2 regions of the Pseudenemella bisphenolivorans genome follow, and region 2 is predicted to be linked to the other one. Evidence: riboswitches for the same ligand, from Rfam matches in the RefSeq annotation. Region 2 holds a riboswitch; the other holds the start of a gene.

Region 1 (14,055 bases), on a different contig from region 2:
CAACCATGTCCTCCACGGTGACCTCGCCACCGTCGGGGAACAGATCGCCGAGCTTGGCAACGTTGATGACCTGGTACTCGGTGCGGAAGGGGTTGTTGAAGCCACGCAGCTTCGGCACCCGCATGTGCATCGGCATCTGGCCGCCCTCGAAGTTCTCGGGGACGTTCTTGCGTGCGCCGGTGCCCTTGGTGCCCCGGCCGGCGGTCTTGCCTCCCTTGCCGCCCTCACCGCGACCAACCCGCGTCTTAGCGGTCTTGGCGCCGGGGGCGGGGCGGAGGTGATGAACCTTCAACGGCATATCAGTTGACCTCCTCGACCGTCACCAAGTGGGTGACGGTGTTGATCATGCCACGGATCTCCGGCTTGTCGGCGTGCTCGGCGCTGTCGCCGATGCGCTTCAAACCGAGCGACCGCAGGGTGGCGCGCTGGTTCTGCTTGCCACCGATCGCGGACTTGACCTGGGTGACCTTCAGGGTGCTCATCAGGAAGCCACCTCCGCCCGGGCCTTCAGGATGGCGGCCGGGGTGACGTCCTCGACGGACTTGCCGCGACGCTGGGCGACCTGCTCGGGCTCCTCGAGCATCTGCAGGGCCTCGACGGTGGCGTGCACCACGTTGATCGCATTGGGCGAACCCAGCGACTTGGCCAGCACGTCGCTGATACCGGCGCATTCCAGCACCGCACGCACCGCGCCACCGGCGATCACACCGGTACCGGGCGAGGCCGGGCGCAGCATGACCACGCCGGCCGCCTTCTCACCCTGCACCGGGTGCGGGATGGTGCCCTGGATGCGGGGCACCCGGAAGAAGGCCTTCTTGGCTTCCTCGACGCCCTTGGCAATGGCGGCCGGAACTTCCTTGGCCTTGCCGTAGCCGACACCCACGGTGCCGTCGCCGTCGCCGACCACCACCAGGGCGGTGAAGCTGAATCGACGGCCACCCTTGACCACCTTGGCGACGCGGTTGATCGCCACCACGCGCTCCAGGTAGATGCTCTTCTCCTGCGCCTGGCCCCGACGGTCGTCACGGCCACGACGCTGCTGCTCACCACCGCGGCCGCTGCCGCGCTGCTGCTGAGCGTTTGCGTTCATCGCTTTCCTTCTCTCGTCGGGATCAGAATCCGAGGCCGGTCTCGCGCGCAGCGTCAGCCAGCGCGGCGATCCGTCCGTGGTACTTGAAACCGGCCCGGTCGAACACGACGTTCTCGATGCCGGCTGCCTTGGCACGCTCGGCGACCAGTTCGCCGACCTTGCGGGCCTTGGCCGTCTTGTCGCCGTCGAGACCACGCACATCGGCTTCCATGCTGGAGGCCGAGACCAGGGTCTTGCCGGCCTCGTCGTCGATCACCTGCACGAACAGGTGCTTGGCCGAGCGGGACACGACCAACCGGGGACGCTCGGCGCCACCGATGATCTTCTTGCGACCCCGCAGCTGACGGCGGTGCCGCGCAGCGGTCTTCGGGGCCAGGGACTTGCGGTCTGCCAGGGAGATACCCATGGTCACTTACCTGCCTTTCCGGCCTTACGACGAACGTGCTCACCGGCGTAGCGGATGCCCTTGCCCTTGTAGGGCTCGGGCTTGCGAATCTTGCGGATGTTGGCCGCGACCTCACCGACCGCCTGCTTGTCGATGCCCTGCACCGCGAAGCGGGTGGGGGTCTCCACCGCGAAGGTGACACCCTCGGGGGCAGACACGACGACCGGGTGCGAGAAGCCCAGGTTGAACTCCAACTGGGTGGGGCCCTTGGCGACGACACGGTAACCGACGCCGACGATCTCGAGCTTCTTCTCGTAGCCCTCGGTGACACCGGTCACCATGTTGGCGACCAGGGTGCGGGTCAGGCCGTGCAACGACTTGGACATCCGCTCGTCGTTGGGGCGCGATACCTCAATCTCACCGGTCTCGGCGCGGTCGACGGTGATCGGCTCGGCAACGGTGTGGGTCAGGGTGCCCTTGGGGCCCTTGACCGAGACGTTGCGGCCGTCCAGGGTGACCTCGACGCCGGACGGAACGGTGATCGGGAGCTTACCGATTCGGGACATGATCTAACTCCTTATCCTGCGTCTCGTCACCAGACGTAGGCGAGGACTTCCCCACCCACGCTCTTGGAGTTGGCGTCCCGGTCGGTCAGCAGACCCTGGGAGGTCGAGATGATCGCAATGCCCATCCCGCCGAGTACCTTCGGCAAGCCGGTCGACTTGGCGTACACGCGCAGGCCGGGTTTGGAGATGCGCCGCACACCGGCGATCGAGCGCTCACGGTTCTGGCCGTACTTGAGTTCGAGGGTCAGGGTCTTGCCGACCTCACCCTCGCCCGGCTCGGTGACCTGGTAGTCGGTGATGTAGCCCTCGCTCTTGAGGATCTCGGCGATTCCCGCCTTGATCTTGCTGTGCGGCATCGAGGTGCTGTCGTGGTACGCCTGGTTGGCGTTGCGCAGACGCGTCAGCATGTCTGCGATCGGATCAGTCATGGTCATGGCTGGAAAGCCTCTTTCTCGCGGTGGTTTCCGGTGTCGGCCGGACCTTCAGCGGTTTTGGTATTGGTGGTGCTCAACGTCACCAGGAGGACTTGGTAACGCCGGGCAGCTCGCCCTTGTGGGCCATCTCGCGCAGGCAGACTCGGCAGAGGCCGAACTTGCGGTACACCGACTTGGGTCGTCCGCACTTCTGGCAGCGGGTGTATCCGCGCACGGCGAACTTCGGCTTGCGGGACTGCTTGACCTTGAGCGCTGTCTTTGCCATCTGTCAGCTCACTTCTTCTTCTTGGCGTAGTAGGCCGGGCCGCGGGTGCGCTTGCGGGGCGGACGCGGGTTGTCGTTGAAGGGGAAGCCCAGACGCTTCAACAGCGCCCGACCCTCGTCGTCGTTCTTGGCGGTGGTGACCAAGGTGATGTCCATGCCCCGGACGCGGTCGATCTTGTCCTGATCGATCTCGTGGAACATGACCTGCTCGGTCAGCCCGAAGGTGTAGTTGCCGTTGCCGTCGAACTGGTGGCTGTTCAGACCGCGGAAGTCGCGGATCCGGGGCAGCGCCAGAGTCATCAGGCGGTCGGCGAACTCCCACATCCGGTTGCCGCGCAGGGTCACGTGGCAGCCGATGGCCTGGCCTTCGCGCAGGCGGAACTGGGCGATGGACTTGCGGGCCTTGGTGATCGCCGGCTTCTGGCCGGTGATGGCGGTGAGGTCCTTCACCGCGCCGTCGATGACCTTGGAGTCACGGGCGGCGTCGCCGACACCCATGTTCACCACGATCTTGACCAGACGGGGAACCTCCATCACGTTGGCGTGACCGAACTCCTCGCGCAGGGCGGGGGCGATCTCCTCGCGGTAGCGCTGCTTCAACCGCGGCATGGTCGCGGTGTCAGTGCTTGCGGGCGTCATCGGTGTTCAGCTCCTCTCCGGTCTTGCGGGCGATGCGGACGCTGCGGAATCCCTTGTACTCCGAGCCGTCGGCACGCTTCTTGGTCACTTCGGTGCGGGTGTAGCCGACCCGGGTGACCACCTCGTTGCCGTCCTCGTCCTTGACGACCAACTGAACGTTGGACACATGGATCGGGGCCTCGGACGAGATGATGCCGCCCTTGGTGGTGCGACCATCGGCACCCTGGGAATCCCGGCGGTGGCGCTGGACGATGTTGACATTCGACACCGTCACGCGCTCGCGCTCGATGTCGACCGACAGCACCTCGCCGGTGCGGCCCTTGTCCTTGCCCGCGATGACCTTGACCTGGTCACCCTTCACGACATGAAGCTTCTTGCGTGCCATCTCAGATCACCTCCGGAGCGAGCGAGATGATGCGCATGAACTTCTTCTCGCGCAACTCACGACCGACCGGACCGAAGATGCGGGTGCCGCGGGGCTCCCCGTCGCTCTTCAGGATCACGGCGGCGTTCTCGTCGAACTTGATGTACGAACCGTCGGCGCGGCGGCGCTGCTTCACGGTGCGCACGATGACGGCCTGGACGATTTCGCCCTTCTTGACGTTGCCGCCCGGAATGGCGTCCTTAACAGTGGCGACGATCTTGTCACCAATGCCGGCGTAGCGTCGGCCCGAGCCGCCGAGGACACGGATGCAAAGGATCTCCTTGGCACCGGTGTTGTCGGCGACTTTGACTCGCGACTCCTGCTGGATCATCTATTTCTCCTGGTTGTCACACTGGTTCCCGAGCACGCTGGCACCAAAACAGGCACAGCAAGGCATCCCGGGCCTAGTGGAACTGACGGTAGGGTCTGCTGCTCGGGAAAGGTCCCCCATGGCTACGCTTGCCGCGCTGACGTACGCACGGCTTCGAAATACCAAGGGCTCGATCCTGGGCAACCCGGATAGCCTAGCCGATCCGCCGATCCGATGCGAATCGCCGAAGTGGCCCCCTCACTTGCGGACGCGACCTCGTTCTGGCGTAAGCTCACTGGCGTTCCACGCAGGGGAAGTCCGGTCGAAGTCCGGCGCTGACCCGCAACGGTAGACCGCACCAGGTGCGGTGAGCCCGATTACCTGCCGGAACGAGCCATACATCGTCCGTCGAGGCTTGCGGACCGGCACCGTGCTTTCCGTGTCGCCTCGACTTCACCTGCGAGGATTCAGATGCGGAAATTACTACTTCTCCTGGCCGTGCCGCTACTGGCATTGACGGCCTGCGCCACCTCCCGCGACGAGGTTGCCGCCCGGGACGCCGGGGCTGGAAACACCTTCGCCGAGCCCGTGACGCTCACCAACTGCGACATGGAGCTGACCTTCACGGCTCCGCCGCAGCGGATCATTTCGATGAACGACCACGTCACCGAGGTGCTGCTCGAAATGGGGCTCGGTGACCGGATCGTCGGAATGGGATACGGCAAGGCCACCCCCCTGCCCCAGTACGCCGAGCAGTGGCAGAAGATTTCCAAGCTGGCCGATGAATACCCGACCATGGAGCAGATCATCGACGCCGAGGCCGACCTGGTGGTGGGTGGGTTGTCCAGCGCGTTCAACGAGAAGGAAGGCCGCTCCCGCGAGCTGATGGCCGAGCACGAGATTCCGAGCTTCCTGTTCACCGAGTACTGCGCCACCACGTCCTTCGACCTGGAGATGCTTCGGACCGACTACACCAACCTGGGCAAGATCACCGGCAACACCGAGGCCGCCGACACGTTGGTCGAACAGGTCACCGGTGAGATGGCGGCGATCAACAAGAAGGTGGCCGGGGCCGAGCCGGTACCCACCTTCATCTACGACTCCGGCGACAAGGAGGTCTACACCGTGGGCGGGGTGGGCGTCGGCAACCTGATCCTCACCCAGGCCGGGGGCAAGAACCTGTTCGCCGACGGGGAGCGGCCCTACTCCAAGACCTCCTGGGAGCAGGTGGCCGAGCGGTCTCCCGAAGTGATCGTGGTGCTCGACTACGGCGAGCAATCCGCCGCGGAGAAGATCGCCTTCCTCAAGCAGCAACCCCTGATGAAGACCACCCCGGCGATCAAGAACGAGCGGATCGTGGTCGTTCCCTTGGATGACTTCTTCGAAAGCCCGCGGATGACCACATCCACCCGCACGATCGCCGAAGCCCTGCATCCGGAACTGGTCAAGTGACCGCGATCAGTGCCGGGGCCCGTCGGCTGATGCACCGTCGGATTCCGTTGGGCTGGTGGCTGATCGGGCTCACCGTGCTGCTGGTGCTGGCACTGGTGTGGTCGGTCACCGCCGGGTCGGTGCGGATTCCCTCCGGTGATGTCTGGGCGATGGTGTGGCACCGGTTGACCGGTGCGGTCGAGCCGTGGTGGACCCCGGCGCGGGAGGCGATCGTGATCGACTCCCGGGTGCCGCGGGCACTCACCGCAGCGGCCGTGGGGGCCAGTCTGGCGATCGCCGGCGGATCGGCCCAGGCGGTCACCCGCAACCCCCTGGCCGACCCCTATCTACTGGGGGTCTCGGCTGGCGCCGGCTTCGGAGTGGTCTGCGCAACCGTGTTGGGCATCACCGGTGGGGTGGCCGGTTGGTTGCTGATTCCGGTGGCCGCCTTCATCGGCGGGATGGTGCCGATGGCGGTCGCCCTGGCCGTGGCCCAGGCGGTGCGCACCCCCACCGCGATGATTCTCACCGGGGTGGCGATGGGACAGGTCTTCTCCGCTCTGGTCACCTTCGTGCTGCTGGTGATCGCCCGGGAACGGCAACTGGTCTCGGTACTGCACTGGATGGCCGGTGGCTTCGGTGATGCCCGGTGGCGTTCGCTGATCATTCCGGTGGTGGCGCTGGTGGTCGTCGGCTCGCTGCTGTTGCTGGCGGGACGACAACTCGACCTGCTGCATGCCGGTGAGGACGGGGCGGCCGCCCTGGGGCTGCCGGTGCACCGCTTCCGGATCCTGATCCTGCTGGCGGTGTCTTTGTTGGCCGGCACCTCGGTGGCGGTGGCCGGTGGGATCGGTTTCATCGGGCTGTTGATTCCACACCTGGCCGGGATGCTGGTCGGGGTCCGGGCGCGCCGACTGTTGCCGGTGGCCGCGTTGACCGGGGCGGTGGCCCTGGTGGGGGCCGACACCTTCGCCCGCTCGGTCTCCCAGGCCGTGGAACTCCCCGTCGGTGTGGTGACCGCCCTGATCGGCGCACCGGTGTTCGTGTTCATGTTGTTGCGTACTGCTCGGGGGACGAAATGATTCTGCGCGTCAATGATCTGCACCACGCCTTCAAGCGCACCCCGGTGCTGCGCGGGGTGCACCTACGGGCCGACCCGTCCTCGATGATCGGCTTGGTCGGCCCCAACGGTTCGGGCAAGACCACCGTGTTGCGGGCCTGTTACCGGGCTCTGGACCCCGATGCCGGTGAGCTGTGGATCGGGGACGATCAGGTGAGCCATCTGGGTCGACGTGAGGTCGCCCGCCGGCTCGGTGTCGCGGTGCAGGAGCCCTCCCCCACCCCTGGACTCACCGTCCGCGATGCGGTGGCGCTGGGACGTACCCCGCACCGGGCCTGGTACGCCAACGACACCACCGAGGACCGGGCGATCGTCGAGGAATCGCTCATTGAGGTCGGGCTCGGTGCCCTGGCCGACCGGGACGTCAGCGATCTGTCCGGTGGGGAACGGCAGCGGGTCTCGCTGGCCCGCGCGCTGAGCACCCGGGCCGCGATCCTGCTGCTGGACGAGCCGACCAACCACCTCGACCTGCACTACCAACTCAGCGTGCTGAACCTGCTGCGCAAGCGGGCCCACAGCGGGCACACGGTACTGCTGACCGTGCACGATCTTCGGCTGGCCGCCGAGACCTGCGACGAGATCATCGTGCTGCACCACGGGACGGTTGCCGCAGCCGGCAAACCGGGCGAGGTACTCACCGAGAACTTGCTGCGTGAGGTTTTCGGGGTGCGGGGCTCGCTGGTCACCGATGACGACGGGGTGCGGTTGATCGTGCGGGGGCTGGCATGACCGGCCGACCCGAGGTCCAGCACCCCGAGTTGCAGCCCACCAACCTGGCCGACCCGGATTGGATCGCCGAGCGGATCGGCGATACCGCCCGCCGCTGGTCCTCGGACGACCCGCGGGTGAACGCCACCCTGTGGTGGTACTCGGCCTCCAGCACGATCTGCCAACCCCTGCTGCACGCCGCGGTGGATGAGCACCCCGTCGTCCCGAGGCCCGATCCGGGGCAGGCCTGGTTGCGCGACACCGGTTATCTGGGTGGCTTGGGGGTCGCCGGCACCATGTCGGTCGAGCAGATTCCGGGGGTGCTGCGCGATGTGTGCGCCCCGGTGATCACCGCCCTGAGCCGCGCCGGTGGGGCGAGTGAACGGTCGCTGTGGGCGGTGCTGGGCGATTCGATCTGCACCCGCAGCATGGACCGCGCCTATCTCACCGACGCCGGCAACACCCATGACCAACCCGACATGACCCTGGCCGAACGCGGATCGGCCGTAGCCGCGCGAATCATCGATCGCTTGATCGCGATCGGGGTACCGATCCCCCGGGCCCGTTTCGACGACATCGCCGCCGACGGGTCACGGGTGCCGGCCTCGGGCGCGATCTCCCCCGACAGACGCCGGTTCACCCGACGGTCGTCATGTTGTTTGATCCACAAGACCACCGACACCCCCGACCAGCCGCAAGCGATGTGCAGCAGTTGCCCCCGGCTCGGTCGACTGCGTGGCCAACGGATGGCGCAGTCGCTGTTCAGCTGAAGGCATGTTGTTCGGCTGAGGACATGAAGAAGGCCCGGAGAAAACTCCGGGCCTTCTTCGAATACTGCCACTAGCTCACTTGGCCTTCTCCAGCACGGTGAGCAGGCGCCAGCGCTTGGTGGCCGACAGCGGGCGGGTCTCCATGATCCGCACGCGGTCGCCGATGCCGGCTTCGTTGCTCTCGTCATGAGCCTTCAGCCGCACGGTGGTGCGCATGACCTTGCCGTACAGCGGGTGCTTCTTGCGGTCCTCGACGGCCACGACGATCGTCTTGTCCATCTTGTCGCTGACCACGTAACCGGTGCGCACCTTGCGCTGAACGCGCTCGGTGGCCTCGGCGGCCACATCCTGGGTGGATTCGCTCATGCTCAGGCCTCCTCATCGGGGTCGGGGACGATGTTGAGGTGACGTTCCTGCAACACGGTGTAAATCCGCGCGATGTCCTTGCGGACCTGGCGCAGGCGGGCCGAGGACTCCAGCTGGCCGGTCGCCGCCTGGAAACGCAGCGTGAACAGCTCAGCCTTCAACTCGGTTACCTTCTCGTTCAGCGCGGCCTTGCTCAGGTCGCGCAACTCGGCGGCAGTGGCGGTCTTGTTCGCCATCAGATCTCACCTGCTTCACGCTTGATGAAGCGTGCCTTCATCGGCAGCTTGTGGATGGCCAGGCGCATGGCTTCGCGCGCGACCTCCTCGGACACACCGGCGAGTTCGAACATCACCCGGCCGGCCTTGACGTTGGCGACCCACCACTCGGGCGAGCCCTTACCGGAACCCATCCGGGTTTCGGCCGGCTTCTTGGTCAGCGGGCGGTCGGGGTAGATGTTGATCCACACCTTGCCACCACGCTTGATATGACGGGTCATGGCGATACGAGCCGACTCGATCTGGCGGTTGGTGACGTAGTGGTTCTCCAACGCCTGGATGCCGTACTCGCCGTACGAAATCTTGGTACCGCCCTTGGCGACGCCACCGCGCTTGGGGTGGTGCTGCTTGCGGTACTTCACCCTACGAGGGATCAGCATGGGTCACGCTCCTGCGTTCTCGGTAGCGGGGGCAGCCTCGGCGGCAGCCTCTTGACGGCGACGGCCGCCGCGGTCGGGACGGTCACCGCGTCCCGGACGACGACCGCCCGGACGCTGACGACCCGGGGCCGCCTGGCGAGCCGCCTTCTGGGCCGCACGCTCGGCGCGCGAACCGGAGACGTCACCCTTGTAGATCCACACCTTGACGCCGATGCGACCGAAGGTGGTGCGGGCCTCGTAGAAGCCGTAGTCGATGTCGGCACGCAGGGTGTGCAGCGGCACCCGTCCCTCGCGGTAGAACTCCGAGCGGCTCATTTCGGCGCCACCCAGACGACCCGAGCACTGGATCCGGATGCCCTGGGCACCGGCGCGCATCGCGGTCTGCTGGGCCTTGCGCATCGCGCGACGGAAGGCCACGCGGGCGCTGAGCTGCTCGGCGATGCCCTGGGCGACCAACTGGGCGTCGGTCTCGGGGTTCTTCACCTCGAGGATGTTGAGCTGCACCTGCTTGCCGGTGAGCTTCTCCAGCTCGCCGCGGATGCGCTCGGCCTCGGCACCGCTGCGGCCGATCACGATGCCCGGACGCGCGGCGTACAGGAAGATCGTGACGCGCTCGGAGCGACGCTCGATCTCCACCGAGGAAATGCCGGCGCGCTCCAGGTTCTGGGTGAGGTAGTCGCGAATCTTCACGTCCTCACCGACGAACTCGGCGTACTGCTTGTCGGCATACCAACGGGTGGTGTGGTCGGTGGTGATCCCCAGTCGGAAACCGTGGGGGTTGATCTTCTGCCCCATGTTCAGGCCTCCTGACGGGGTTCGACGACGACGGTGATGTGGCTGGCGCGCTTCATGATCCGGCTCGCCGAACCCTTCGCCCGCGGACGGATCCGGCGCATGGTCACGCCCTCGTCCACGAACGCCTGGGAGACGTACAGGTTCTCGCGACGCAGACCCTCGGTGTTCTCGGCGTTGGCGGCGGCCGAGGCAATCACCTTGGCAACCGGCTCGGCGGCGGCCTGCGGGGCGAACCGCAGAACCTCCAGCGCCGTGTTCACGTCCATGCCCCGGATGTTGTCGACGACCCGGCGCACCTTGGTCGGTGACATCCGCACGTGGCGTGCGATCGCGTAGTGGCCCGGACGGTCACCGAGCAGGGTGAGCCGGCGGCTGGGCCGCTGCTTCTCAGTGGTGCTCATTTATGTTTCCTTCCGGCCTCAGCGACGACGCGACTTCTTGTCGTCTTTGACATGGCCCCTGAACGTCTTGGTCGGAGCGAACTCGCCCAACTTGTGGCCGACCATCGCATCGGTGATGAACACCGGCACGTGCTTGCGACCGTCGTGCACCGCGATCGTGTGACCGATCATGTCGGGCAGGATCATCGAGCGCCGCGACCAGGTCTTGATCACGTTCTTCGTGCCCTTCTCGTTCTGCACCTCGACCTTCTTGGCCAGGTGGTCATCGACGAAGGGACCCTTCTTCAGGCTGCGTGGCATGTTTCCTCAGGTTCCGATCAGCGCTTCTTGCCGGTCTTGCGGCGACGGACGATCAGGCGAGTGCTCGCCTTGTTCTTGTTGCGGGTGCGGCCCTCGGGCTTGCCCCACGGCGACACCGGGTGACGACCACCGGAGGTCTTGCCCTCACCACCACCGTGCGGGTGGTCGATCGGGTTCATCACAACACCGCGCACGGTCGGGCGCTTGCCCCGCCAGCGGTTGCGGCCGGCCTTGCCCCAGGAGATGTTGGCCTGCTCGGCGTTGCCGACCTCGCCGATGGTGGCGCGGCAGCGGACGTCGACCATGCGCATTTCGCCGGAAGGCAGACGCAGGGTGGCCAGCTTGCCCTCACGGGCAACCAGCTGCACCGAGGCGCCGGCGGCGCGGCCCATCTTGGCGCCACCACCCGGACGCAGTTCCACGGCGTGCACCGTGGTACCGACCGGGATGTTGCGCAGCGGCAGATTGTTGCCGGGCTTGATGTCGGCGGTCACGCCCGCCTCGACCATGGTGCCCTGCTTCAGCTTGTCGGGGGCGATGATGTAACGCTTCTCGCCGTCCAGGTAGTGCAGCAGCGCGATGCGGGCGGTGCGGTTCGGGTCGTACTCGATGTGCGCGACCTTGGCCGGCACCCCGTCCTTGTCGTATCGCTTGAAGTCGATCAGCCGGTAGGCCTGCTTGTGCCCACCGCCGATGTGGCGGGTGGTGATCCGACCGGAGTTGTTACGTCCACCGGTCTTGCTCTTGGGCACCAACAGCGACTTCTCCGGGGTCGACCGGGTCAGTTCGACGAAGTCGGCAACCGACGAGCCGCGGCGGCCCGGGGTTGTCGGCCTGTACTTACGGATAGCCATGAGTGTGTCGTCCTTATCTCAGTCGGCCTCAGGCGACCGGGCCGGAGAAGATGTCGATGCTTTGGCCGTCGGCAACGGTCACGATGGCCCGCTTGGTGTCGGGGCGACGGCCGGTGCCGAACCGGGTCCGGCGACGCTTGCCCGGACGGTTCGCGGTGTTCACCGAGGTCACCTTGACGTCGAACACCTGCTCAACCGCGATCTTGATCTCGGTCTTGTTCGCGTCGGGAGCCACCAGGAAGGTGTACTTGCCTTCGTCCAGCAGCCCGTAGCTCTTCTCGCTCACGACCGGCGCGAGCAGGATGTCGCGGTGGTCGCGGATCTTGGTGGCGCTCACTTCGCGTCCTCCTCATCGGTGGCGTCGTCGGCGGCCAGCGCGGCAGCCTCGGACTCGGTCGCAACGGCCTTGGCGCTCTTGCCCTTGGCCGGCCCGGACACGAAGGCGTCCAACGCGGCCTGGGTGAACACGATGTCGTCGGCGCACAGCACGTCGTAGGCGTTGAGCTGGTCGGCCGAGATGGCGTGCACGGTCTGGACGTTGCGCAGGCTCAGCCAGGCGAGGTCCTCATCGCGGCTCAGCACCACCAGCACCTTGGTCGACTCGGTGACCGCGGCGAGCGCGGCCAGAGCGGCCTTGGTGGACGGGGTGTCGCCCGAAACCAGCTCGGAGATCACGAACACGCGACCGTCGTTGGCCCGATCCGACAGGGCGCCACGCAGGGCGGCGGCCACCATCTTCTTGGGGGTGCGCTGGTTGTACTTGCGCGGGACGGGGCCATGGGCCACGCCGCCACCGATCCAGATCGGGGAACGACGCGAACCGTGACGGGCCCGTCCGGTGCCCTTCTGACGCCAGGGCTTGGACCCGCCGCCACGAACCTCACCGCGGGTCTTGGTCTTGTGGGTGCCGGCCCGAGCGGCGGCGAGCTGGGCCACCACGACCTGGTGGATCAGCGGAATGTTGACCTGGACGCCGAACACGTCGGCGGGCAGCTCGGCGGTGCCGGCCTTCTTGCCCTTGGGGTCCAGAACGTCGATGGTGCGGGTCTCGCTCATGCCACGTCTCCCTTCTTGGCGGCGCTGCGCAGCACGACCAGACCACCGTTGGCACCCGGCACGGGGCCGGCGACCAGGATCAGGCCGCGCTCGGCATCCACCGAGTGCACGGTCAGGTTCTGCACGGTGACCTTGTCGGCACCCATGCGGCCGGCCATACGCAGGCCCTTGAACACGCGACCGGGGGTGGCGCAGCCACCGATCGAACCGGGAGCGCGGTGCTTGCGGTGCACACCGTGCGAGGCGCGCAGACCGGCGAAGCCGTGGCGCTTCATCACACCGGCGGTGCCCTTACCGCGCGAGACACCGGTCACGTCGACCAGCTCGTCGGCGGCGAAGACCTCGGCGGTCAGTTCCTGCCCGGCTTCGTACTCGGCCGCGTCGCTGGTGCGCAGTTCGACCAGGTGCTTGCGGGGGGTGACCCCGGCGCGGTCGAAGTGGCCCATCGCGGGCTTGGTCACCTTCTTGGGCTTGACCGCACCGAAGCCGAGCTGCACCGCGGCGTAGCCGTCGGTCTCGGGGGTGCGCACCTGGGTGACCACACAGGGGCCGGCCTGAATCACGGTTACCGGCACCAGACGGTTCTCGGCGTCCCAGACCTGGGTCATGCCCAGCTTGGTACCGAGAAGGCCCTTCACCTTACGTTCGTTGCTCATGATCACGTTCCTCAGAGCTTGATCTCGATATCGACACCGGCCGGCAGATCGAGACGCATCAGCGAGTCGACCGTCTTCGGGGTCGGATCGATGATGTCGATGAGGCGCTTGTGGGTGCGCATCTCGAAGTGCTCGCGGCTGTCCTTGTACTTATGGGGCGAACGGATCACGCAGAACACGTTCTTCTCCGTGGGCAGCGGCACCGGGCCGGCAACGCGGGCGCCCGTACGGGTCACGGTGTCGACGATCTTGCGCGCCGACGAGTCGATGACCTCGTGGTCGTAGGCCTTCAGCCTGATGCGGATCTTCTGTCCCGCCACTGTTCGTCCTTCGTCTCGTACGTCCCGCCCCGATCATCCGGAGCGGCCCGGTCCAATAGTCATTCCTCCGACCCCCGCGGTCGGGCGTGTCGCGAGCTTTCGGCGCACCACAAACCAGTAACTTCCCTGTTGTGGCCCCCGGCGCTGCGACGAACCCGGGCGTTGGGCGGAGGTCTCACGGCTCGGCGCACGCACCATCGAGATTCTTCATCTCGACCCGGCGCACCACGGCGACCCCCGTCGGAGCAACCCGTCAATCTTGTCAGAAGTCGACCGCCGTGCCAAATCGAGTGGCAGACCGGTGCCCGCAGGCATTTCCGAGGCCGACTTTACTCCCCCGTGCTGCTGCAACCTGCCTGTTCTTGGACCCTCGTCCACATATACAGCTTTGCCACCCGAAAACAGGCAGGTTGCAGCAGCGCGGGTCCTCGGGAGTCCGAGGCCGCGGCGTTCGGGGCCGGTGCGGATCTCAGCAGGGCCCGCGGTACCTAACCCTCCAACTCACCCTCGG
Region 2 (7,405 bases):
CAGATCGCCCGCGATCTGGCTCGCGACGGTGACCTCGGCCACGTCCATGTCTCGGGCTGCGACCGCCGCTGCGGGCACTCCGCCCGCGCGGTGGACGTGATCGCCCCGACCGATACCGAGCACGCCCGACACCTGCTCCGGGAGGCAACCCGATGACCATCCGCCGGCCGGCCCGCCGCTACGACTACATCACCGACGGTCAGGAGATCTACCGTCGCTCCTTCGGGATGATCCGCGATGAGGCCCGGGCCCGGCTCGGCGCCTTCGCGGGTGATGTGGCCGATGTCGCCGTCCGGGTCGTGCATGCCGCCGGTGATGTCGAGGTGGCCGACCGGGTCGCCGCCCACCCGGAAGTGGTGCGCGCCGCCCGGGCAGCATTGCGTGCCGGGGCACCGATCCTGACCGACTCGCAAATGCTCGCCCACGGCGTCACCCGGCGCCGGCTGCCGGTCGACAACGAGGTGGTCTGCACGCTGCGCGATGAGCGGGTGCCCGAACTGGCCGCATCCTGGGACACCACCCGGGCCGCGGCGGCGGTGTCGCTGTGGGGGGAGCGGCTGGCCGGAGCGGTGGTGGCGATCGGCAATGCCCCGACCGCGCTGTTCCATCTGCTCGAAGTGCTGCTCGACGAAGACCTGGCCGCTCCTCGTCCGGCGGCGATCATCGGCATGCCGGTCGGCTTCGTCGGATCGGCCGAGTCGAAGCAGGCACTCGCCGAGCACGAACTGCCCGAGGGTGGGCAGGTGCCCTGGATCGTGGTGCACGGCCGCCGGGGCGGGTCGGCGATGGCCGCCGCCGCGGTGAATGCGATCGCCCACGAACACGAGTTGGCATGAGCGGACGTCTGTACGGGGTCGGCCTCGGCCCGGGGGACCCCGGCCTGATCACAGTGCGCGCCGCCGGGCTGATCGGCCGCGCCGATGTGATCGCCTACCACGCCGGTGCCGGTGGACGGGCTTCGATCGCCCGCGGGATCGCCGCCGACCTGTTGCCGGACGGGGTGATCGAGGAAGAACTGCGCTACCCGGTCACCACCGGCAGCTATCAGCACCCCGGCGGCTACCACGGGCTGATGGCCGAGTTCTACGACGACTGTGCCGCCCGATTGAGGGCTCATCTGACCGCCGGACGCGAAGTGGTGGTGCTCGCCGAGGGCGACCCGCTGTTCTACGGCTCCTTCATGTACCTGCACGACCGGCTCGCGCCCGAGTTCGAGACCGTGGTGGTGCCCGGGGTGACCGCGATCAGTGGCGGCACCGCGGCGATCCCCGAGCCGCTGTGCCGGCACGAGGACGTGCTCACCGTGTTGCCGGGCACCCTGCCGGTGCCCGAACTCGCCCGCCGCCTGGCCGACACCGACGCCGCGGTGATCATGAAACTCGGCCGCACCTTCGCCGGGGTGGTCGAGGCCCTGCGTCAGGCCGGGCTGTTGGAGCGGGCGGTCTATGTCGAACGTGCCAGCCGCGAGGGTGAGCGGGTGTTGCCGGTGGCCGAGGTCGACCCGGCCTCGGTGCCCTATATGTCGCTGATCGTGGTGCCGGGTCTGGATCGGCGCGCCGACTCGGCCGGACGAGCCGAACCGGTGGCGGCCGAATCGTCCGACACCGAATCGGGTACCGGAACCGTCCATGTGGTCGGCCTCGGGCCCGGCCCCGACCGCTGGCTGACCCCCGAAGCGGCCGAGGTGTTGGCCATGGTCGACGACGTGATCGGTTATGCCCCCTATGTCGAGCGGGTGCCGCAACGCGAGGGCCTCACCCGGCATGCCAGCGGCAATACGGTCGAGGTCGACCGGGGCCGGCTGGCCTGCGAACTGGCCCTGGCCGGACGACAGATCGCGGTGGTCTCCGGCGGCGACGCCGGCATCTTCGGGATGGCCGCCGCGGTTTTCGAAGCCGCCGACTGTCCCGAGTTCGCCGACGTGCCGATCAACGTGGTGCCCGGGATGACCGCAGCGGTCGCCGCCTCGGCACTGGCCGGGGCACCGCTGGGGGCCGACCTGGTGTTGCTGTCGCTGAGCGACCGGTTGAAACCGTGGTCGGTGATCGAGAAACGGCTGCGCGCCACCGGTGAGGCCGACTTCGTCCTGGCGTTGTACAACCCGCGCTCACGGTCGCGTCCCGACCTGCTCGGCCGGGCCCGCGAGGTGCTGCTGCAGGTCAAGGCACCCGAAACCGTGGTGGTCGTCGCACGCGATGTCGGACGCGCCGAGGAGTCGCTGACCGTCACCACCCTGGCCGACCTCGACCCGGAAACCATCGACATGAAGTGCCTGGTGATCGTCGGTGCCTCCGGCACCCGGGTGAGGGCCGACGGACGGGTCTGGACGCCCCGGTTCGTCGCCGACGACCAGACCTCAGCGCAGTAGCCGGGCGATCTCGACGGCGGTGCGTGGCGGGTTGTCCGAGGGGATTTCCACGCCGGCCTGCTGCAGGATCTGCACCTGCCAGGGCACATCCAAGCGTGCGGCGGCGAGCAGATTCTGATCGGTGAGGATCTCGGCGGTGGGCCCCTGCCACACCGAGGCGTCGTGCACCACGGCCACCTGATCGGCCCACTGCCAGGCCAGGTCGACATCGTGGGTGGCCACCACCACGGTGGTTCCGGCGGCCTGCAGCCGGCCCCAGGTGTTCAACAACTGCTTCACCGCGACCGGGTCCAGACCGGCGGTGGGCTCGTCCAACAACAACACCTCGGGACGCATCGCCACCGCGCCGGCGATCGCGACCCGTTTGCGCTGGCCGTACGAGAGCTGATGGACCGGCCGGTCGGCGAGGTCGACGATCTCCAACAGAGCCAGAGCCTCGTCGACCCGGGCCAGGGCCTCGGCATCGCTCAGCCCGAGGTTCAGCGGACCGAAGGAAACATCGGCGCGCACATCGGCGGAGAAGAGCTGATCGTCCGGGTCCTGCAACACCAACTGCACCCGCTGCCGATGCGTGGTCAGCGACCCGGGCCGGTGCTTCAGCTTTTCGCCGCGGTAACTCACCCGTCCGGCTGCGGGTTCATGGGCGCCCGACAGCACCCGCAGCAAGGTGGTCTTGCCCGAACCGTTGGCACCCATCAGCGCCAGCCGGCCTCCGGAGGTGACCGTCATCGAGGCATCGACGAGCACCTTCGGCAGGCCGCGGTACCCGGCGGTCACGGCCTCGGCGGCCAACAGGGTGTGCGCGTCACTCATCGCAGTACCGCGGTGGTGATCGATATTGACATCAGCGTGACCAGCAGCAGCCCGGAGAGAACCAGGAACCGCCGCGACACCGGACGGGGTGGGGTGAGCGTGCGCAGCGAACCGGTGTAGCCGCGACCCTCCAGTCCGGCCTCCAGGCGTTGGGCACGGGTCCAGGCCTGCCGCAGCACCGCACCCCCGACGCCACCCACCGAGCGACGGGCGGACGAGGCACTCGCGTAGCCGAGCCGGGCCCGCTGGGCCTCCATGATCGCCCCGGCCGAACTCAGCAGCGAGAACAGCATCCGGTACATCAACCCGGCGATCTCGACCAGTACCTCGGGTACTCGCAGGGCCCGCAGCCCGGCGAGCAGGTCGCTCATCGGGGTGGTGGCGGCCAACAGCAACACCGCCGAGAAGGACGCGACACTGCGGGTGGTCACCTGGGCGGCCAGCGCCAGGCTGTCGTCGGTCGCCGACAGCAACCACCACGACCAGATCGCCTCGGCCGGCGGACGGCCCACAAGTACCGCGATCACCACCGCCCCGATCAGCACGAAAGTGGCCGGGCCGAGCAGGGCCAGGGCATACCCGCGGGGTGGTATCCGGGCGCCGACCAGGGCGATCAGCACCGACACCAGCAACACCAACCCCGATACCGCCGTGGTGGGGGAGGTGACCGCAACCAGGAGCAGCCCCAGGCTCAACACCGCCTTCTCCAGGGTCGAGCGGGTGCGCCAAGGGCTGTTCCAGGCTGCGTCGTCCAGCGCCGGTCGCGCCATCGGCTACGTCGTGTCGCTGCTGGTGGCCGATTCGGTCACGGCATCGGGGGTCTGTTCGGCACCCCGACTCGAACGCCGACCACGCCACAGGGCGCCGAGCACGAAGCCGAGCACCCCGCCACCGATACCCGCCTGCAGGGCGAACAGGCCCGACTCGATCTCACCGGCCGGCTCGAAGAAGGGCGTGAACCACGGTTCGTAGTGCGGGTTCGATTCCTCGATCGTCTCGGTGGCCTGGCCGTCGGTGCCGCCGAAGCCTTCCTCGTCCCCGCTGATCTGTTGGTTGCCGATCACCAGCGCGATGCCGAAGATCAGCACCACGGCCGCAACGATCAGGGCGTTGATCACTGACTTAGACATGGACGGGCTCCTTCTCCGGTGCTTCGCCGGCCGGCAGATCGACCTTGAGGTCGTGCAGTTCGGTGGGTGCCCAGGAGCGCAGCACGTTGAACAGCAGCACCCCGATCAGGCCCTCGACGATCGACAACGGAATCTGGGTGATCGCGAAGATGCCCAGGAAGGTCGCCCAGGCGCCGATGAATCCGCTGGAGGCATCGGGGAAAGCCAGTGCCAGTTGGGTGGCGGTGACGACGTAGGTGATCAGGTTCGCCGCCGCCACGGCGAAGAAGATCCGGACGGAGAAGGGTGCCGGCTTGAGCAACTTGTACAAACCGTAAGCCGCCCAGGGGCCCACGATCGCCATCGAGAAGGCGTTCGCGCCCAGGGTGGTCAAACCACCGTGGGCCAGCAGGAGGGCTTGGAAGAGCAGAACGATGGTGCCCAACACCGCCATCACGGGTGGTCGGAAGATGATCGCCCCCACCCCGGTGCCGGTCGGATGGGAGGAACTGCCGGTCACCGACGGCAGCTTGATCGCCGACATGACGAAGGTGAAAGCACCGGCCGCGCCGAGCAACAGCTTGGCGTTCGGGTGTTCCTTGACGGTCTTGGTGATGGCGATGGCACCGTGCACCACGAAGGGTGCGGCTGCGATCGTCCACGCGACGGCGTGGGCCGGCGGCAGAAAGCCTTCGGCAATATGCATGGGTCAACTGGCCTCTCTCGGAATTGCGCGTTCCGATCGTTGGGCAGATGTGGGCGAGTTCCTGACTCACAGGGCAGAGCCCTGTTCACAGTGGCGCGACCGTCCCGGGTTTGCACCGGGTTCCTCGTTGCCGCATCTGATTGTGGTGACCATAGCACCGGGTTCGGACAGTTCGACGGCTCGGCCGGCTGACCGGCTACTCGCTCCCGGCGGCCTGTCTGGTGCGGTACAGATGTGACTCGATGAAGCCTTCGGCGCGCAGCGCCCAACCGACGATGATCACCGCCGCCTGGGTGAGCCCTTGGGCCTCGACCTGGTCGGCGATATCGGCCAGGGTGCCGTGCAGGATCAACTCGTCCGGCCCACTGACCTGCGAGCCGACCACCACCGGGCAGTCGGCGCCGTAGTAGGGCGTCAATTCTTCGGCCAGCCGTCGGGTGTGTCGGATCGCCAGATGCAGCACCAGGGTGGCGCGGGTTTCGGCGAAGGCGGCCAGGGTTTCGGTGGGCGGCATCTTGGTCGAATCGCGCTGGGCGCGGGTCAACACCACCGATTGGGTGACCTCGGGGACGGTGAGTTCGCGGCCCACGATCGCGGCGGTGGCGGCATAGGCCGGCACCCCCGGGGTGATGTCCCAGGGCACCCCGGCCCGGTCGAGGCGACGGGCCTGCTCGGCGATCGCCGAGTAGATCGACGGGTCTCCCGAGCACAGCCGGGCCACATCGGTGCCCTCGGCGTGAGCGCGCACCATGTGCTCGATGATCTCGTCCAGGTTGATGCCCTGGGTGTCGATCAGTTCGGCATCGGGCGGGCAATGGGCCAACACCCGCTCGTCCAGATAGGTGCCGGCGTACAGGCACATGCCGCTGGCGCCGAGCAGGTTGACCGCCCGCAGGGTCAGCAGGTCGTGGGCGCCGGGGCCGGCACCGATGAAGTGGACGGTCATGTGGTCTCCTCGGGTGCGGGCCGGTGCGGGGCTGCCGGACGGGTGGCCGACCATTCGACCACCGGACGGGCCGGTCGCCAGGCGAGGTAGCTGCCCAGCGGGTCGGCGCGTTCGATCATGATCCGGCGCAGTTCACCACCGAACCTGCGGTGCGCCTCGACGACCACCCGTTCGGTGTCGATGGTCACGGTGTGGGCCACGATCCGGCCGCCGGGGGCCAGAGCGGCCCAGGCCCGGTCGATCACCTCGGCGGTGATGCCGCCACCGAGAAAGACCGCGTCCGGGGTGGGCAGATCGGTCAAGGCCGAAGCGACGTCCGATGCGACCACCCGCACGCCGGTGGCCCCGGCGGATCGCGCGTTGGCGGTGATCCGGGCGGCCCGTTCGGGGTGGCGTTCCACCGCGTGGGCGGTGCAGCGCGGGTCGTGCAGGGCCCATTCGATCGCGACCGATCCGGCCCCGGCACCCAGATCCCACAACACCTGCCCGGGGGCCGGACGCAGTGCGGCCAGGGCGATGGCCCGCAGTTCGCGCTTGGTGAGTTGGCCGTCGTGATCGAAGGTCTCGTCGGGGCGTCCCGGTGTCGTGCCGATCGTGGGCCCGGCGGGCAGTTCGACCGCGATCACATGCAACCGCGGGACGGGGGTGGTCGCGGCGGTGTCGACGGACAGTTCGATGCGTTCCTCGTCGGCCGCCCCCAGGTTGGCCAGCACCGTCAGCCGGGTCTCCGGCCAGTCGGCGCGCAGCATCTCGGCCACCCGCGCCGGCCCGGACTCGTCGGGGGAGAGCACCAGGATCCGGCGATGCGGGGTGAGCAGTCGGTTGATCGCCTCGGGGCCGGAGGTGAGCAGGGACACCACGTCCACGTCGCGGGTCGACCACCCCATCGCCGCCCGGGCCAGCGCCACCGAACCGGCCACCGGGTGCACCCGCACCCGATCGGCTCCGAGCCGTCGGATCAGTGTGGCGCCGATGCCGTGGTCCAGGGGGTCACCGGTGGCGAGCACCACCACCGGTTGGGGACCCTCGGACAACTCGGCCAGTAACTCGTCCAAGCCGGGCAACAGCGGACGAGGCCACTCGACCTTGTCGGCCGGGTGCTCGGCCACCGCGGCCAGTAACCGGGGAGAGCCGACCAGCACCGCGGCGCCGTCCACGATGCGGCGCAGGTCGGGCGGCAGGGCCGTCACTCCGGCCGCCGGAACCCCCACCACTTCGATCACGGCGGACAGTGTAGACCGCGACCGCGGGGTGCTCGGCGGGCCCCGGGTACGGTCCGGCGCCGCCCTCGGCTCGGCCCGGACACCGAGCCAACGAACCTGGCGATGGATGAAAACGCATCCGAATCGGCCCGATCCTGCCCGAAAATGCGAGATAGGCCGCTCAGGGGTGCGTTTTCATCCACGACCCCGGACCGTCCGGCCCCGATCCGGCGGCGCACACCGCACCCTCCCCGTCCTTCA

Evidence for each region. Region 2 has a riboswitch for cobalamin ahead of ACR4XW_RS05375 (energy-coupling factor ABC transporter permease). Riboswitches for the same ligand answer to the same signal wherever they lie in the genome.
Region 1: linked by a shared signal. The riboswitch ahead of ACR4XW_RS02620 (ABC transporter substrate-binding protein) and the one ahead of ACR4XW_RS05375 (energy-coupling factor ABC transporter permease) in region 2 are both predicted to bind cobalamin.

The regions. Positions count from the first base shown of each region.
Region 1 is NZ_JBPGNY010000001.1:535,195-549,249, forward strand. It holds gene rplO (50S ribosomal protein L15) at 1-298, opposite strand, end outside; gene rpmD (50S ribosomal protein L30) at 300-482, opposite strand; gene rpsE (30S ribosomal protein S5) at 482-1,090, opposite strand; gene rplR (50S ribosomal protein L18) at 1,113-1,496, opposite strand; gene rplF (50S ribosomal protein L6) at 1,499-2,041, opposite strand; gene rpsH (30S ribosomal protein S8) at 2,068-2,475, opposite strand; gene ACR4XW_RS02600 (type Z 30S ribosomal protein S14) at 2,555-2,740, opposite strand; gene rplE (50S ribosomal protein L5) at 2,749-3,378, opposite strand; gene rplX (50S ribosomal protein L24) at 3,359-3,763, opposite strand; gene rplN (50S ribosomal protein L14) at 3,765-4,133, opposite strand; cobalamin riboswitch at 4,378-4,515, shown strand; gene ACR4XW_RS02620 (ABC transporter substrate-binding protein) at 4,584-5,564, shown strand; gene ACR4XW_RS02625 (FecCD family ABC transporter permease) at 5,561-6,625, shown strand; gene ACR4XW_RS02630 (ABC transporter ATP-binding protein) at 6,622-7,392, shown strand; gene ACR4XW_RS02635 (hypothetical protein) at 7,389-8,141, shown strand; gene rpsQ (30S ribosomal protein S17) at 8,217-8,507, opposite strand; gene rpmC (50S ribosomal protein L29) at 8,510-8,743, opposite strand; gene rplP (50S ribosomal protein L16) at 8,743-9,162, opposite strand; gene rpsC (30S ribosomal protein S3) at 9,166-9,957, opposite strand; gene rplV (50S ribosomal protein L22) at 9,960-10,358, opposite strand; gene rpsS (30S ribosomal protein S19) at 10,377-10,658, opposite strand; gene rplB (50S ribosomal protein L2) at 10,676-11,512, opposite strand; gene rplW (50S ribosomal protein L23) at 11,541-11,849, opposite strand; gene rplD (50S ribosomal protein L4) at 11,846-12,568, opposite strand; gene rplC (50S ribosomal protein L3) at 12,565-13,224, opposite strand; gene rpsJ (30S ribosomal protein S10) at 13,236-13,544, opposite strand.
Region 2 is NZ_JBPGNY010000002.1:107,976-115,380, reverse strand. It holds gene ACR4XW_RS05405 (ferredoxin-like domain-containing protein) at 1-156, shown strand, start outside; gene ACR4XW_RS05400 (precorrin-8X methylmutase) at 153-836, shown strand; gene ACR4XW_RS05395 (precorrin-2 C(20)-methyltransferase) at 833-2,368, shown strand; gene ACR4XW_RS05390 (energy-coupling factor ABC transporter ATP-binding protein) at 2,357-3,181, opposite strand; gene cbiQ (cobalt ECF transporter T component CbiQ) at 3,178-3,951, opposite strand; gene ACR4XW_RS05380 (energy-coupling factor ABC transporter substrate-binding protein) at 3,955-4,311, opposite strand; gene ACR4XW_RS05375 (energy-coupling factor ABC transporter permease) at 4,304-4,996, opposite strand; cobalamin riboswitch at 5,032-5,160, opposite strand; gene ACR4XW_RS05370 (cobalt-precorrin-4/precorrin-4 C(11)-methyltransferase) at 5,193-5,942, opposite strand; gene cbiE (precorrin-6y C5,15-methyltransferase (decarboxylating) subunit CbiE) at 5,939-7,165, opposite strand.